DNA from 2 places in the Paenalcaligenes sp. Me52 genome. Region 2 is predicted to be linked to the other one. Evidence: predicted binding sites of a transcription regulator. Region 2 holds the regulator's gene; the other holds the start of a gene.

Region 1 (6,479 bases), 1.4 Mb from region 2:
TAGTTCATCGGCATGAAAAACACCTTCCAACAACACGATGGGCTGGGTAATACCCGCCTCGCGCAGTGTCAGTGCCTCGGCTAGAAAAGCGACGGCAAACCCATCGGCTATATCGGCTAATGCGCGGGCACACTCTACCGAACCGTGACCGTAAGCATTGGCTTTTAATACAGCCAGCGTAGGACCATCCTGCAAGCAGCGAGCCAGCAGGTAGTTATGGCGCAAAGCGCCCAAATCAATAATTGCTTGAGAAGGACGAGTCATAATGAATCAGACAGAAGTGTGATAGCGGTTAATCGCCAAACCATCCGTAGGGATTTCCGGCTTCTGGCCTGCAATCAGGTCGGCAATAAGCTTGCCTGATCCGCATGCCATGGTCCAGCCCAAAGTGCCGTGACCAGTATTCAAATACAGATTAGGGTAACGCGTTGCTCCTATGATAGGAGTACTGTCTGGCGTCATGGGTCGCAGCCCTGTCCAGAATGTGGCTTTAGGCACATCGCCTCCTGGGAACAACTCATTGACCACCAATTCCAACGTGGCTCGTCGGCGCAGATCTAGCCGTGTGTTGTAGCCTGCCAGTTCGGCCATGCCACCTACACGTATGCGTTGATCAAAGCGCGTTAGCGCAATTTTATAACTTTCATCCAACACTGTGGACTGTGGTGCTAAGGCAGGATTCACTAATGGCACAGTCAAGGAATAGCCCTTGACGGGATACACGGGTAGGTCTATATCCAACTGCTGCAAGGTCTGCCGTGAGTAGCTACCAAAGGCCAAAACGTATTTATCAGCCTTCAGCACCTTGCCGCCTACCCGCACACCAGCGATTTGCCCTTGCTCAATCACAAAGCCATCCATGCTTTGCCCAAGTAAGAATTCCACACCCAATGCACGCGCTTTCTCAGCCAGTGCTTGGGTGAATAGGTGACAGTCACCCGTTTCATCGTTAGGTAAGCGCAAACCACCGGTGAGTTTTTCTTTGGCCTGTGCCAACGCAGGTTCGTACTGGCACAGCCCTTCTCTGTCTAGCAACTGGTACGGCACACCACATTGCTCTAATACCGTGATATCACTTTGCACACCGTCCAATTGCGCTTGTGTACGGAACAGCTGTATTGTGCCCCCCGTACGTTGCTCATACTGAATATTGGTATCAACACGTAATTGTTGCAGGCAATCACGGCTGTACTCCGCCACACGCATCATGCGTTCTTTATTCACGCTGTAACGCTCTGGTGAACAGTTACGCAACATTTGCAGCATCCAACGTAGTTGGAACAAGCTGCCATCTACACGTATGGCCAACGGTGCATGCTTTTGAAATAACCACTTCAGCGCTTTGGTAGGAATACCCGGCGCTGCCCACGGTGTGGAATAACCGGGAGACACTTGGCCCGCATTGGCAAAACTGGTTTCATCCGCCACCCCTGGCTGCCTGTCTATCAGCGTCACCTCCATTCCGGCCTGACGCAAGTAGTAGGCGCTGGTGACACCCACCACGCCACCACCCAAAACAATGACATTCATTACTATCTCCACCATCTATAAGTATTTTTACTATTTTAAGTAATGACTTATAGTTAATACGGCTAAAATTTAGCCTTAAAGCAGTGTTAATCACTATAAAAAATCACACCATTCTTCTTTAAAAGTGAAATGCACCAGTTAGACAGAATCGATAAAAAAATCCTGCATATACTGCAGCGTGAGGGCCGTATTCCCATGACGGAACTAGCAGAGCGAGTAGGCCTGTCGCCTTCGCCCTGTACCGAGCGTGTGAAGCGCATGGAGCGCGATAAAATCATCACCGGCTACCACGCCAAACTGTCTGCTGCGGCCTTAGATAAGCCCATGTTGGTATTTGTAGAAATTAAATTAGCGTCTAAATCAGAAGAAATTTTTGATAAAGTAAAACAAGAACTTTCTTTGATTCCTGATGTACAAGAATGCCATTTAGTTTCTGGAAGTTTTGACTATCTAATTAAAGCCAGACTCAGCGGCATGCGTGAGTACCGTCGTTTACTCGGTGATATACTAAAACGCTTGCCTGTCGCGGCAGAATCGCAAAGCCACGTGGTCATGGAAGAAGTAAAAGAAAGCCTTTGGTTGAACCTTGATCGGTAAAACCTATTAAAAACCCCTTAAATATAGTTGGCTTCTGTATTGATCATTGACCGCTGTCAATTACACTTGAGGGAAGAGCGTGTTTCAATAGCTCTATCTGATTTCATGACATGGTACACGCCATTTTGCGTCTGCCTTTTTCTTGTTTTAAGCATGGAGATTGTGACTTATGTCTATCAAATATATTGCTGCAGCTTTGTTGACCGCTGCTAGTTTGCCTGTTTACGCTGCACAATGTGACATCACTATTGAAGGCAATGATGCCATGCAGTTCAACATGCAGGAAATCGTTGTAGATAAAACCTGCACCGAGTTCACCGTAAACCTGAAACACGTTGGTTCCATGCCTAAAGCAGCAATGGGCCACAACTGGGTACTGACAAAAACAGCCGATTTCCAAGCTGCAGCCACTGAAGGCATGTCAGCAGGTATCGACAACAACTACGTTAAAGCTGGTGACGAGCGCGTTATCGCTCACACAGACGTAGTGGGTGGTGGCGAGACCACATCCGTAACGTTCGACGTAGCTAAACTGGCTGCTGGCGAAGACTACACATTCTTCTGCTCTTTCCCTGGCCACTGGGCTATGATGAAAGGCGCACTGAAACTGAGCGAATAATTCGCCTAGTCTCTTGCATGCCAAAAGCGCCGCAATTGCGGCGCTTTTTTGTGTCTGCTAATGACGTATTAGTAACCGGGGCCAGAAGCTGTTTTAGTCACAGCTGCGCCACCTTTGTAGCGAGCTGCCATGCTGCGCAAACCAGAAGCCAGCACTGACGTATCTAAGCCTACTGCTACAAACTCACAACCTAAGTCTAGATAGTGTTGAGCGTACTCTTCGCTCACTGACAAAATACCAGCGGCTTTCCCCGCACCTTTAATACGTGCAATAGCTGTATCAATCGCTTCTTGCACATCTGGGTGACCAGGGTTCCCTAAGTGCCCCATAGCGGCTGATAAATCAGCAGGGCCAATGAAGATACCGTCTACGCCTTCTACCGCCGCAATCGCTTCTATGTTTTTCAGCCCTTCTAGGCTTTCTACCTGCACCAACAAACACATTTGATCATTGGCTAGCTCAGCGTAGTTTTCAATGGCATTCCAGCGGGAAGCACGTGCCAATGCCGCACCAACACCGCGTATACCTTGCGGTGGATAGCGCATGGCTTGCGCCATTAAAGTTGCCTGCTCTGGTGTATCTACCATAGGCACTAGCAAGGTTTGCACGCCAATATCCAACATCTGCTTAATCAACGCCACATCGCCTACCGGCGGACGTATCACAGGGTGAGAATCATAAGGAGCAACCGCCTGCAGCAATGGCAATAAGGAGCGCACATCATTAGGGGCATGCTCGCCATCCAACACCAACCAATCAAAGCCAGCGGTTGCGGCAATTTCTGCTGCAGTGCTATTGGGTAAACCTACCCACACACCCACTTGTTGTTCAGTACGTAGACGCTGTTTAAACGTATTGACGGGGAGATCCATACTTCAACCTTAGAAAGAAAAAACCATTGAAGTAAGGTAGCACACTACACTGTGCTTATCGCCTGCATAGTGCAATGTTTTTGGATGACCAGCACGAAAAACTACAACGTATGACGTTGCTCGTGTAAAAGACGCGCTAACTCTGGCAGTACTGCCACTTGCCCCGGCAATTGAGCCACTACACTGCCCTGCTTAAACACCACAATTACTGGCACAGAACGTATGCCATAACGTTGGCTAATCGCCGAAGACGCTGACACATCCACCTCGCCGTAATAAGCAAGCTCAGGATGTTGCTGTGCAAAGGCTTGCACCGCTGGGCGTAATTGATGACAAGGCTGACACCACGGTGCAGAAAAATACACCACGGCAAGCTCAGCCTGCATAACTGTTTGTGAGAAATTATCCAGGGTTAGCGCATGCCAACCCTGTTGTGTAGAACTAGAAGACGTAGGCGTCATGCCTGAGCGGCATTACGTTTAACACTACGCACAACGACAGCCCCCATACTTAAGCCCAAGATGGCAGCCAACAGTGAAGCGGTCAGCACACCCAACTTGGCGGCACCCAGTAAGCTTTCATCTACAAACGCCAGCATAGCGATAAAGATGGACATCGTAAAACCAATACCTGCCAGCAAGCCAATCAATGCAATACCAGACCAGCTCACGCCTTCAGGCAGCTTACAGAGCTTCAATGCCACCATCAGCCAGCTCACACCCATGATGCCTATAGGTTTACCCAGCACCAAGGCGGCTATCACCCCAACCATCACCCAGTTTGCGCCATCTTGGCTTAGGTCTATACCATCAAAGCTCACACCCGCATTAGCCAATGCAAACAGTGGCATCACCCCAAACGCTACCCATGTGTGCAACGCCATTTGCACGCGAGTCACAGGTGCCAGCATATCGCGTTGTGCACGGCGTACATCGCTCAATGCATGAGCAAGTTCTTCGGGTTCAACAGAGTCTCTACGTTTACGCAGGTCTTGCACCACACGCTCTAAGGTTTGCATAGGACGCTCAAGACGACGGCTAGGCAGTACGGGAGTCATCAAGCCCAACACCACACCCGCCAAGGTAGGGTGCGCGCCTGTCATCAGCACACCGCCCCAAATAATTAACCCTGGAATCACGTAGGCATAGGCACTACCAATACCAACGTGCTGTAACCCTAATACCATCGCTATACCCAGCGCTACCACCAAAAAGCCGCTGTAATCCAAACCGCCGGAATAGAAGAAAGCAATAATCAGTACCGCAACGATGTCATCAATGATGGCCAACGCCAGCAAAAACACGCGGATATTAGAAGGAATGGAACGCCCCAACAAGGCCAACACCCCTACCGCAAAAGCAATGTCTGTCGCGGTAGGCACAGCCCAACCGTGACTCTGCGGGGATTGGCTATTGAACGCCACATAAATCAAGGCCGGTGCAGCCACACCACCAAAAGCGGCTGCAATAGGCAGCATCGCTTGGCGTATATCGCTCAGCGCACCTTCATGCATTTCACGGCGTATCTCCATCCCCACCACCAAGAAGAACAACGTCATCAAGGCATCGTTAATCCAGAAGTGCAACGGACGGTCGAACACATATTCGCCCAAACCAATGGAAAACGAGGTATGCCACAACGCATGGTAGCTATCAGCCCAAGGCGAGTTCGCCCAGATCAATGCCACGGCCGCTGCAAGCAACAGCACCATGCCACTAACGGCTTCAATGTGGAGGAAACGACTTACTGTAGAAAAGGCACGCTCGGTCAGTACCTGAGCTTTAGGCAGGATGGGTGTATTCTGGTTCATTGTCTTTGATACTTTGCGTGGCGGCCCGACCAACGCTTGTGAACCTGTCTCACTGCCGGATTGCAGCTGACACCCAGCTGAAAATTTTAACGCGTCTTCTTATTTCAAGAATTAGGGTTTACCACTATTTTTCTGTTTTATATCAGGAAATCACGTAGAAATAGCCTCAAATCAGTGATCAACGGTAGACTATTTATTTCACCTATTTCTTTGGAGCTGACCATGACTTCCACTACGCCCCGCATGACCAATTTGTTTCTGCAACTAGGGCTAGATGCCAGTGAACAAGCCATTGCCGACTTCATTATTACGCATCAATTGCCAGCAGATACCTACATTTCTGATGCTCCGTATTGGGATGAAGGGCAGCGTCAATTTCTAGCAGAACAGCTCAAAAGTGACGGCGCCTGGGCAATCATTGTGGATCAACTCAATGAGTCCTTGCACGAAGACGCCGTCAAAAAAATCACTGGGCTATAAAACAGCCTGACACCACATCACGCGGCAGGCTCTGTATCGCTAAATTCCTTGTATGCTGCCACCGCATTGGCAGCATACATCACCGATGGACCACCGCCCATGTACACCGCCACACCTAGGGCTTCGTGTACTTCTGCTTCCGTCGCCCCTAACTTCACCAATGCCTTACTGTGAAAGCCTATACAGCCATCACAACGCACGGCCACACCTATGGCCAATGCAATCAATTCTTTGGTTTTTGCATCCAACACACCCGCTGCACTGCCGGCTTTGTTCAGCTCATTAAAGCCTTTGATCACCTGCGGAATACTCTTACCCAACTCACCCAAATTAGCCGCAATATCCTGCGTCAGTTTTTTGAATTCCACTGTCATGTTCCTGTTTTCCTCTTTTACAAAATACAGCGGTCATCGTCACTGACACGCTGATTAATCAACCGGAGTAGTCACTTCGGCGGGACCGCAATAAATGTCCCACAAGGTTTGCATTAACCGCATCGTGCTGGGATCAGCCAAACGGTAATACACGTATTTGCCTATCTTTTCTGTCTCTACTACGCCCTCTTGCCGCA
Region 2 (6,479 bases):
AAGAACGAACCATAAGGCTTAGATGGATCAGCCAAACCTGCACGTGAACGTCGGATCGCATCCGCAACCAACGACACAGCTTCGTTCTGACCTACCACACGCTCTTCAAGGTGCTGTTCCATGTTTAGCAGTTTTTCACGCTCACCTTGCATCATGCGAGACACAGGAATACCAGTTGCACGTGACACCACTTCTGCAATTTCCTCAGTACCTACCTGAGTACGTAACAGCTTAGGCTTGTCTTCCAGCTTGTCTTTAGACTGCTCAGCAGTAGCCAAACGTCCTTCCAACTCTGGCAACTTGCCATACTGCAGTTCAGCCAATTTATCGAACTGACCTTTACGTTGCAGTTCAGCCATTTCCGCTTTGAGCTGCTCAATTTCTTCCTTGATAGACTGCGTACCTTGTACAGCAGCTTTCTCAGCTTTCCAGACTTCCTCAAAATCGTTGTACTCGCGTTGTAGACGCTCCAACTCTTCTTCAATGGTGGCCAAACGACGCTGTGACGCATCATCTGTTTCTTTACGCACGGCTTCACGCTCAATTTTGAGCTGAATCATGCGGCGATCTAGCCTATCCATGACTTCAGGTTTGGAGTCAATCTCCATACGAATACGGGCAGCAGCTTCGTCGATCAAGTCAATCGCTTTATCCGGCAAAAATCTGTCGGTAATGTAGCGGTTAGACAGCTCGGCAGCAGCCACAATTGCCGGGTCGGTAATCGCCACACCGTGGTGCAGCTCATAGCGCTCACGCAAACCACGCAGAATCGCAATGGTAGATTCCACATCTGGCTCATCCACCAGCACTTTCTGGAAACGGCGCTCTAACGCAGCATCTTTCTCTATGTACTGACGGTATTCGTCCAGCGTGGTTGCACCAATACAGTGCAGTTCACCGCGGGCCAATGCTGGTTTCAGCATATTACCGGCATCCATCGCACCTTCGGCTTTACCAGCGCCAACCATGGTATGGATTTCATCAATAAAGAGAATGGTTTTACCTGCGTCTTGAGACAGCTCTTTCAGGACTGCTTTCAGACGCTCTTCAAACTCACCACGGTATTTAGCACCCGCCAAGAGCGCGGCCAAGTCCAACACCAACACACGTTTGTTTTTTAGGTTCTCAGGTACTTCATTATTCACAATACGCTGAGCCAGCCCTTCCACAATCGCGGTTTTACCCACACCTGGCTCACCAATCAGTACAGGGTTGTTTTTGGTCCTACGTTGCAAGATCTGTATAGAGCGACGAATCTCATCATCTCTACCAATCACAGGGTCTAATTTGCCCAAGCGAGCTCGCTCAGTCAGGTCAGTGGTGTATTTGGACAACGCTTCTCTATTAGCGTCACCCTCTGCATCACTTACCGACTCACCACCTCGCACAGCATCAATCGCTGCTGCTAGTGCTTGTTCATTTAGTCCTGTCTCTTTTAATAAACGGCCTGCCTGCCCTTTATCTCGGCTTAATACCAACAAAAACAATTCACTGGCAATATAAGTATCACCACGCGAGGTTGCTTCTTTTTCTGTTAATGCCAACGCGCTTTGCAGCTCGCGACTAATATTTAAATTCACATCCCCCGATGAAATCTGAGGTAATGCATCAATTGCCTTTTTAACTTCGGCTTGTAAACGTGGCACGGCCACACCCGCACGCGCCAATAGACTGCCTGCTCCGGAATCCACGTCAGCCAACAATGCGGCCAATACGTGCACAGGTTCCAGATAAGAATTGCCCTGTTGCAATGCCAAACTTTGTGCATCAGCCAAAGCTTGTTGAAACTTTGTCGTTAATTTATCAATTCGCATGTTGCCTTACTCTAGGTAATGTGCAGAATCTTGCGATGAGTATTCACAGACTGCACCAGATTAATTTCGCTTGACTTATAGATGATGACATCTGGTCAAACTTCAAGAGCCTGTTAAAATCATTTATGTGATTATTTGCATTTTCTTACATTTATTGCAACTTACTAAAATAAAAGAAAAAGCAAAATCCTTGATGTTTCAAAAAGAGCTTTTAAATACGCTAGAATACTGAGTATGGCACTTCACTCCGAAGTGCAACTTTTATGCTGCGCTTGAAAATAAGCTCTAACCATGGTCCTTGTACCTAACTGTTTTCAACCGTAGCCGCTTTCTATGCAAAAACGAATCTCTGTCAGTCACGATGCTATACGTTGCTCATCCTGCATGCTGAATGAAATCTGCTTGCCGCTGGGGATGTCCAACCACGACCTGCAGAAGCTGGATGATCTGGTCAAGGAACGTATACGTCTGAGCAAAGGCTCTTTCCTGTTCCACCTTGATGATGAAGTTGATGCCATCTATGCATTACGCACTGGCAGCATCAAGACACAACTGGAAGACGCCTCCGGCCAAGTACAGATCACTGGCTTCTTGCTACCAGGCGAGATCATCGGCATGGACGGATTATTGAATAATCGCCATGTCTCTCACTCTATCGCACTGGAAGACAGTGAAGTCTGTGTGATGCCGTTGAACGAGCTAGATAAGCTGTCATTACAGTTACCTATCTTGCAACAACAACTGCGTCGCCTGATGAGCAAGGAAATCAACCGCTCTCATACTCTAATCATGAACTTGGGTGCGTTACGCTCTGAACAGCGTCTCGCTGCTTTCTTGATCAACCTGTCCCAGCGTTTATCTACCTTGGGTTACTCTCCTTATCAGTTCATTTTGCGCATGAGCCGTGAGGAAATCGGTAACTTTTTGGGCCTGACACTGGAAACCGTTAGCCGCCTGTTCTCGCGCTTTGCTCGCGAAGGTTTGCTGCGTATACAACAACGCGAAGTCATGATTCTAGACCTACCTGCTCTGCAAGCCATGGCTGGAGTGGACTGCTAAACCGTAGCCCTCTACTCAAGCCTCGCTACACCGCAACGCTTAAGCATCATAAAAAATCCCACGTCACAACGTGGGATTTTTTATTGCTACATAGTCGTTTGGCCTTATTCAGCCTCTACCACTACAGGTGTCTCCGGTGCCTTGTCTCGCGTTACGACCAAGCCACGCTTCTGACCACCATCGTTAATGGTTTCACTAACCCCTGTAGGTTGCAGCACCAAGGCGATGGTCACAGCACAACCAACCATAGCCAAGAATGGGCCTGCCATAAGGATCCACGGCCAAGGCTCTTTAAACCATGGCTGCGTATCCAAATCCTGATCTATTGCATTTGACATGATGGGTCCTTTATCGTGTGCGCCCTAGCGAGGCACATAAAAACGTGTTTTCTCACTGATGAGCTCTTCACCAGACTCAGCGCTACCAGGTTTACGGGCAGTAATCACTATATCGTGCATACCCTCTTTCAAACCCGCCTCCACAGGAACTTGTACGTGCACAGGAATCAGTTCGTTCGTTGCTGCTGGCACGACGATTTCTGCACTGCCACCGCTCACTGTACTAATGGTGATACCAGGGAAACCTTCCGCACCCAACTCGATGCGCATAGGCTGTTCTGATTTGTTCATCATTTGCAGTCTATAAATGTTCTCTATATGACCGCCCGGAACTTCGCGCCCCATTACACCCCGATCTCGGATCACATCCATGTGTAGATCATTACGGGCCATCAGCGAGTAAATCGCTGCCACAGTAATAAGACTCAGAATTGCAATATACACCAAGATACGTGGCCTAAACATATGCCTACGCACTTGATCCTGGCTTAAGCGCTCGGTAATAGCACGGCCAGAGGTGTAACGGATTAACCCTTTAGGGTAATCCAGTTTTTCCATCACATCGTCACAGGCATCGACACAGGCTCCGCAACCAATACACATATATTGCAGCCCTTCTCGAATGTCGATACCGGTCGGACAGACCTGCACACAGAGGGTACAGTCTACACAGTCCCCTAAGCCTGCTTCTTTGTGATCCACTTTCTTGGAACGCTTACCACGAGGTTCACCACGCACGTGGTCATAACTCACCACAAAGGTGTCGTCATCCACCATCACACTTTGGAAGCGTGCATACGGGCACATGTACTTACAGATAGCCTCGCGCAGGAAGCCAGCGTTACCCCACGTAGCAAAGCCGTAGAACAACAACCAGAACCACTGCCATGGGCCTAACGTGAAATCGAGAATCTGTGCACCAAGCTCACGGATAGGAGCGAAGTAACCGATAAATGTAAAACCTGTCCAGAGAGCAATCACAATCCACAAGAAGTGTTTTGTAGCTTTGAGACGCAGCTTTTTAGCACTCCAAGGAGCTTCATCCAGACGGATGCGAGCCATACGGTCGCCTTCCACCTTGCGTTCAACCCACATGAAAATTTCGGTATATACCGTTTGCGGACAGGCGTAACCACAGAAGAGACGCCCCGCCATCGCTGTAAAGAGAAACAGCGAGAATGCCGACAAAATCAGCAGCACAGTCAGATAAATAATATCTTGTGGCCACATCACGATGCCGAACATGTAGAACTTCCTCGTACCCAGATCAAACAATACGGCTTGGCGTTCATTCCACTGCAACCAAGGCAGACCGTAATAAATAATCTGGGTGAGGAATACCAGGGCGATTCGCCAGTTGGCGAACACCCCTTTTACTGATCTAGCGTAGATCTTCTTATTGACGTCGTCGATCTTAACAGCATGAGCGGACGCCTTAGCTGTCACCGGTTTGGGGGAACCAGGTGGCCGCCATTCCGGTACCTGCTCTGTATTACCTTCGTCTGGTTGACGATGGGGAGCGTCACTACTCATGCTACACCTCAACTTACAATAATCACATCACAATGCTTACTTAGCATTGCTGTTGCTCAGACCCCAAACCCAACCAGCCAACAAGCGAATTTGCTCTTCGGTCAGGCGGTTTTTCTGGGCTGGCATCTGGTTATCACGACCGTTCAAGATACCTTCAACAATCACGGCTTCCGAACTGCCATACAGCCAGTTACCGCTAGTCAGGTCAGGAGCACCCAACAATTGATTGCCTTTAGCATCGGCACCGTGACATGCAAAACATGTTTGTTCAAACAGTTTTTTGCCGGACGGTACACGTGATTGGTCATGAGCCAAGCTGTTCAAGGAACGCACGTACTGAGCTATGTCGGATGCTTCACCTGGGGTCAACACACCTTTGTGTGCTGTCATGATGCCGCGTCTACCTTCAGTAATAGTGTGCAGAATATCCTCAGGCTTACCACCCCACATCCAAGAGCTGTCTGTCAGGTTAGGGAAGCTTGGGCTACCTTGAGCATCGGAACCGTGACACTGAGCACAGTTGTTCAAGAACAAACGTTGGCCAATAGCACGAGCCTCTGCATCGTCAGCGATTTCATTCAAGGGCATTTCACGGAAACGAGCGTACGTTGGTGCTAAACGCTCGTTAATTTGCTCTTGCTGTGCTTGCACTTCTTTGGCGGACGAGTAACTCAACATCCCCTGATAACTACCCAGACCTGGGTACATAATCAGGTAGCCTAGTGCAAAAATACACAGTAATACGTACATAACGGTCCACCAGCGTGGCACGTTAGTATTGAGCTCCGTGATATTGCCGTCCCACACATGGGACGACTCTTGCTCTTCCATGGAAGGAGACAGCCAGGCACGCTGAGTCCACAACAACCATAGACAGAAGGCAATGCCCAACAGAGCAATAGCGGAGATATAAATCCCCCAGCCTAGATTAAAAAAATCACTCATTCGAACCTCCCTTCTCGTCAGCTTCATCCGGTAATGCGAAAGGAAGCATAGACCCATCATGGTTGGCTTTTTTACGGCCATCCGACCACGCCCAGATCACAATACCAATGAACGTCACAATGCCAAGTATTGTCATCAGACCATTCAAGAATGCAACCATGATTAGCGTCTCCCCTCGGCTACAGCTTGTTCAGCTGCTGCGCGACCTTCTACACCCATACCTTGCAGATAAGCAATCAGCGCATCTTCTTCGGTTTTACCAACCAATTGCTGAGGTGCTTTTTCAATCTGCTCGTCGGTGTAAGGCACGCCGATAATACGCAGAGCATTCATACGTGCACGCACGTCGTCATTTTCTACGCTGTTATGTTGCAGCCAAGGGTAGGCTGGCATGTTGGAAGCAGGTTCTGTATCACGAGGATTACGCAAGTGAATACGGTGCCAGTTATCGGTGTACACGCCACCTACACGGGCCAAGTCAGGACCAGTACGTTTGGAACCCCACAAGAATGGGTGATCGTACACAGTCTCGCCGGCCAGAGAGTAAGGACCGTAGCGCTGTACTTCGGATTGCAGCATACGCACTTGTTGGGAGTGACAGCCTACGCAGCCTTCGCGAATGTAGATATCTCTACCTACCAAACGCAGAGGCTCGTATGGCTTCACGCCTTCTGTGGGTTCAGTCATAGAGTGCTGGAAAAACAGCGGCACGATCTGCACCAAACCCGCAAAGGAAATCACCAGAATACTGAGCACAATCAACAAACCAACGTTGCGCTCAATCGTGGCG

Evidence for each region. Region 2 encodes FNR, which switches genes on or off when oxygen is low (the NO sensors DNR and NnrR bind a similar motif). Its sites were predicted from a motif close to TTGATNNNNATCAA; they were not measured.
Region 1: a site for FNR is predicted at 2,174-2,187, ahead of azu (azurin). Genes of this name have one in related genera too.

What each region holds. Positions count from the first base shown of each region.
Region 1 is NZ_JBKQFO010000001.1:807,302-813,780, reverse strand. It holds gene alr (alanine racemase) at 1-264, opposite strand, end outside; gene ACLO87_RS03785 (D-amino acid dehydrogenase) at 271-1,530, opposite strand; gene ACLO87_RS03780 (winged helix-turn-helix transcriptional regulator) at 1,660-2,127, shown strand; gene azu (azurin) at 2,297-2,746, shown strand; gene hpaI (4-hydroxy-2-oxoheptanedioate aldolase) at 2,815-3,618, opposite strand; gene ACLO87_RS03765 (thioredoxin family protein) at 3,720-4,079, opposite strand; gene nhaA (Na+/H+ antiporter NhaA) at 4,076-5,428, opposite strand; gene ACLO87_RS03755 (DUF2789 domain-containing protein) at 5,651-5,908, shown strand; gene ACLO87_RS03750 (carboxymuconolactone decarboxylase family protein) at 5,926-6,282, opposite strand; gene ACLO87_RS03745 (ArsR/SmtB family transcription factor) at 6,337-6,479, opposite strand, start outside.
Region 2 is NZ_JBKQFO010000001.1:2,214,199-2,220,677, forward strand. It holds gene clpB (ATP-dependent chaperone ClpB) at 1-1,814, opposite strand, end outside; gene fnr (fumarate/nitrate reduction transcriptional regulator Fnr) at 2,148-2,873, shown strand; gene ACLO87_RS10455 (hypothetical protein) at 2,978-3,211, opposite strand; gene ccoG (cytochrome c oxidase accessory protein CcoG) at 3,236-4,744, opposite strand; gene ccoP (cytochrome-c oxidase, cbb3-type subunit III) at 4,781-5,689, opposite strand; gene ACLO87_RS10470 (cbb3-type cytochrome oxidase subunit 3) at 5,682-5,849, opposite strand; gene ccoO (cytochrome-c oxidase, cbb3-type subunit II) at 5,852-6,479, opposite strand, start outside.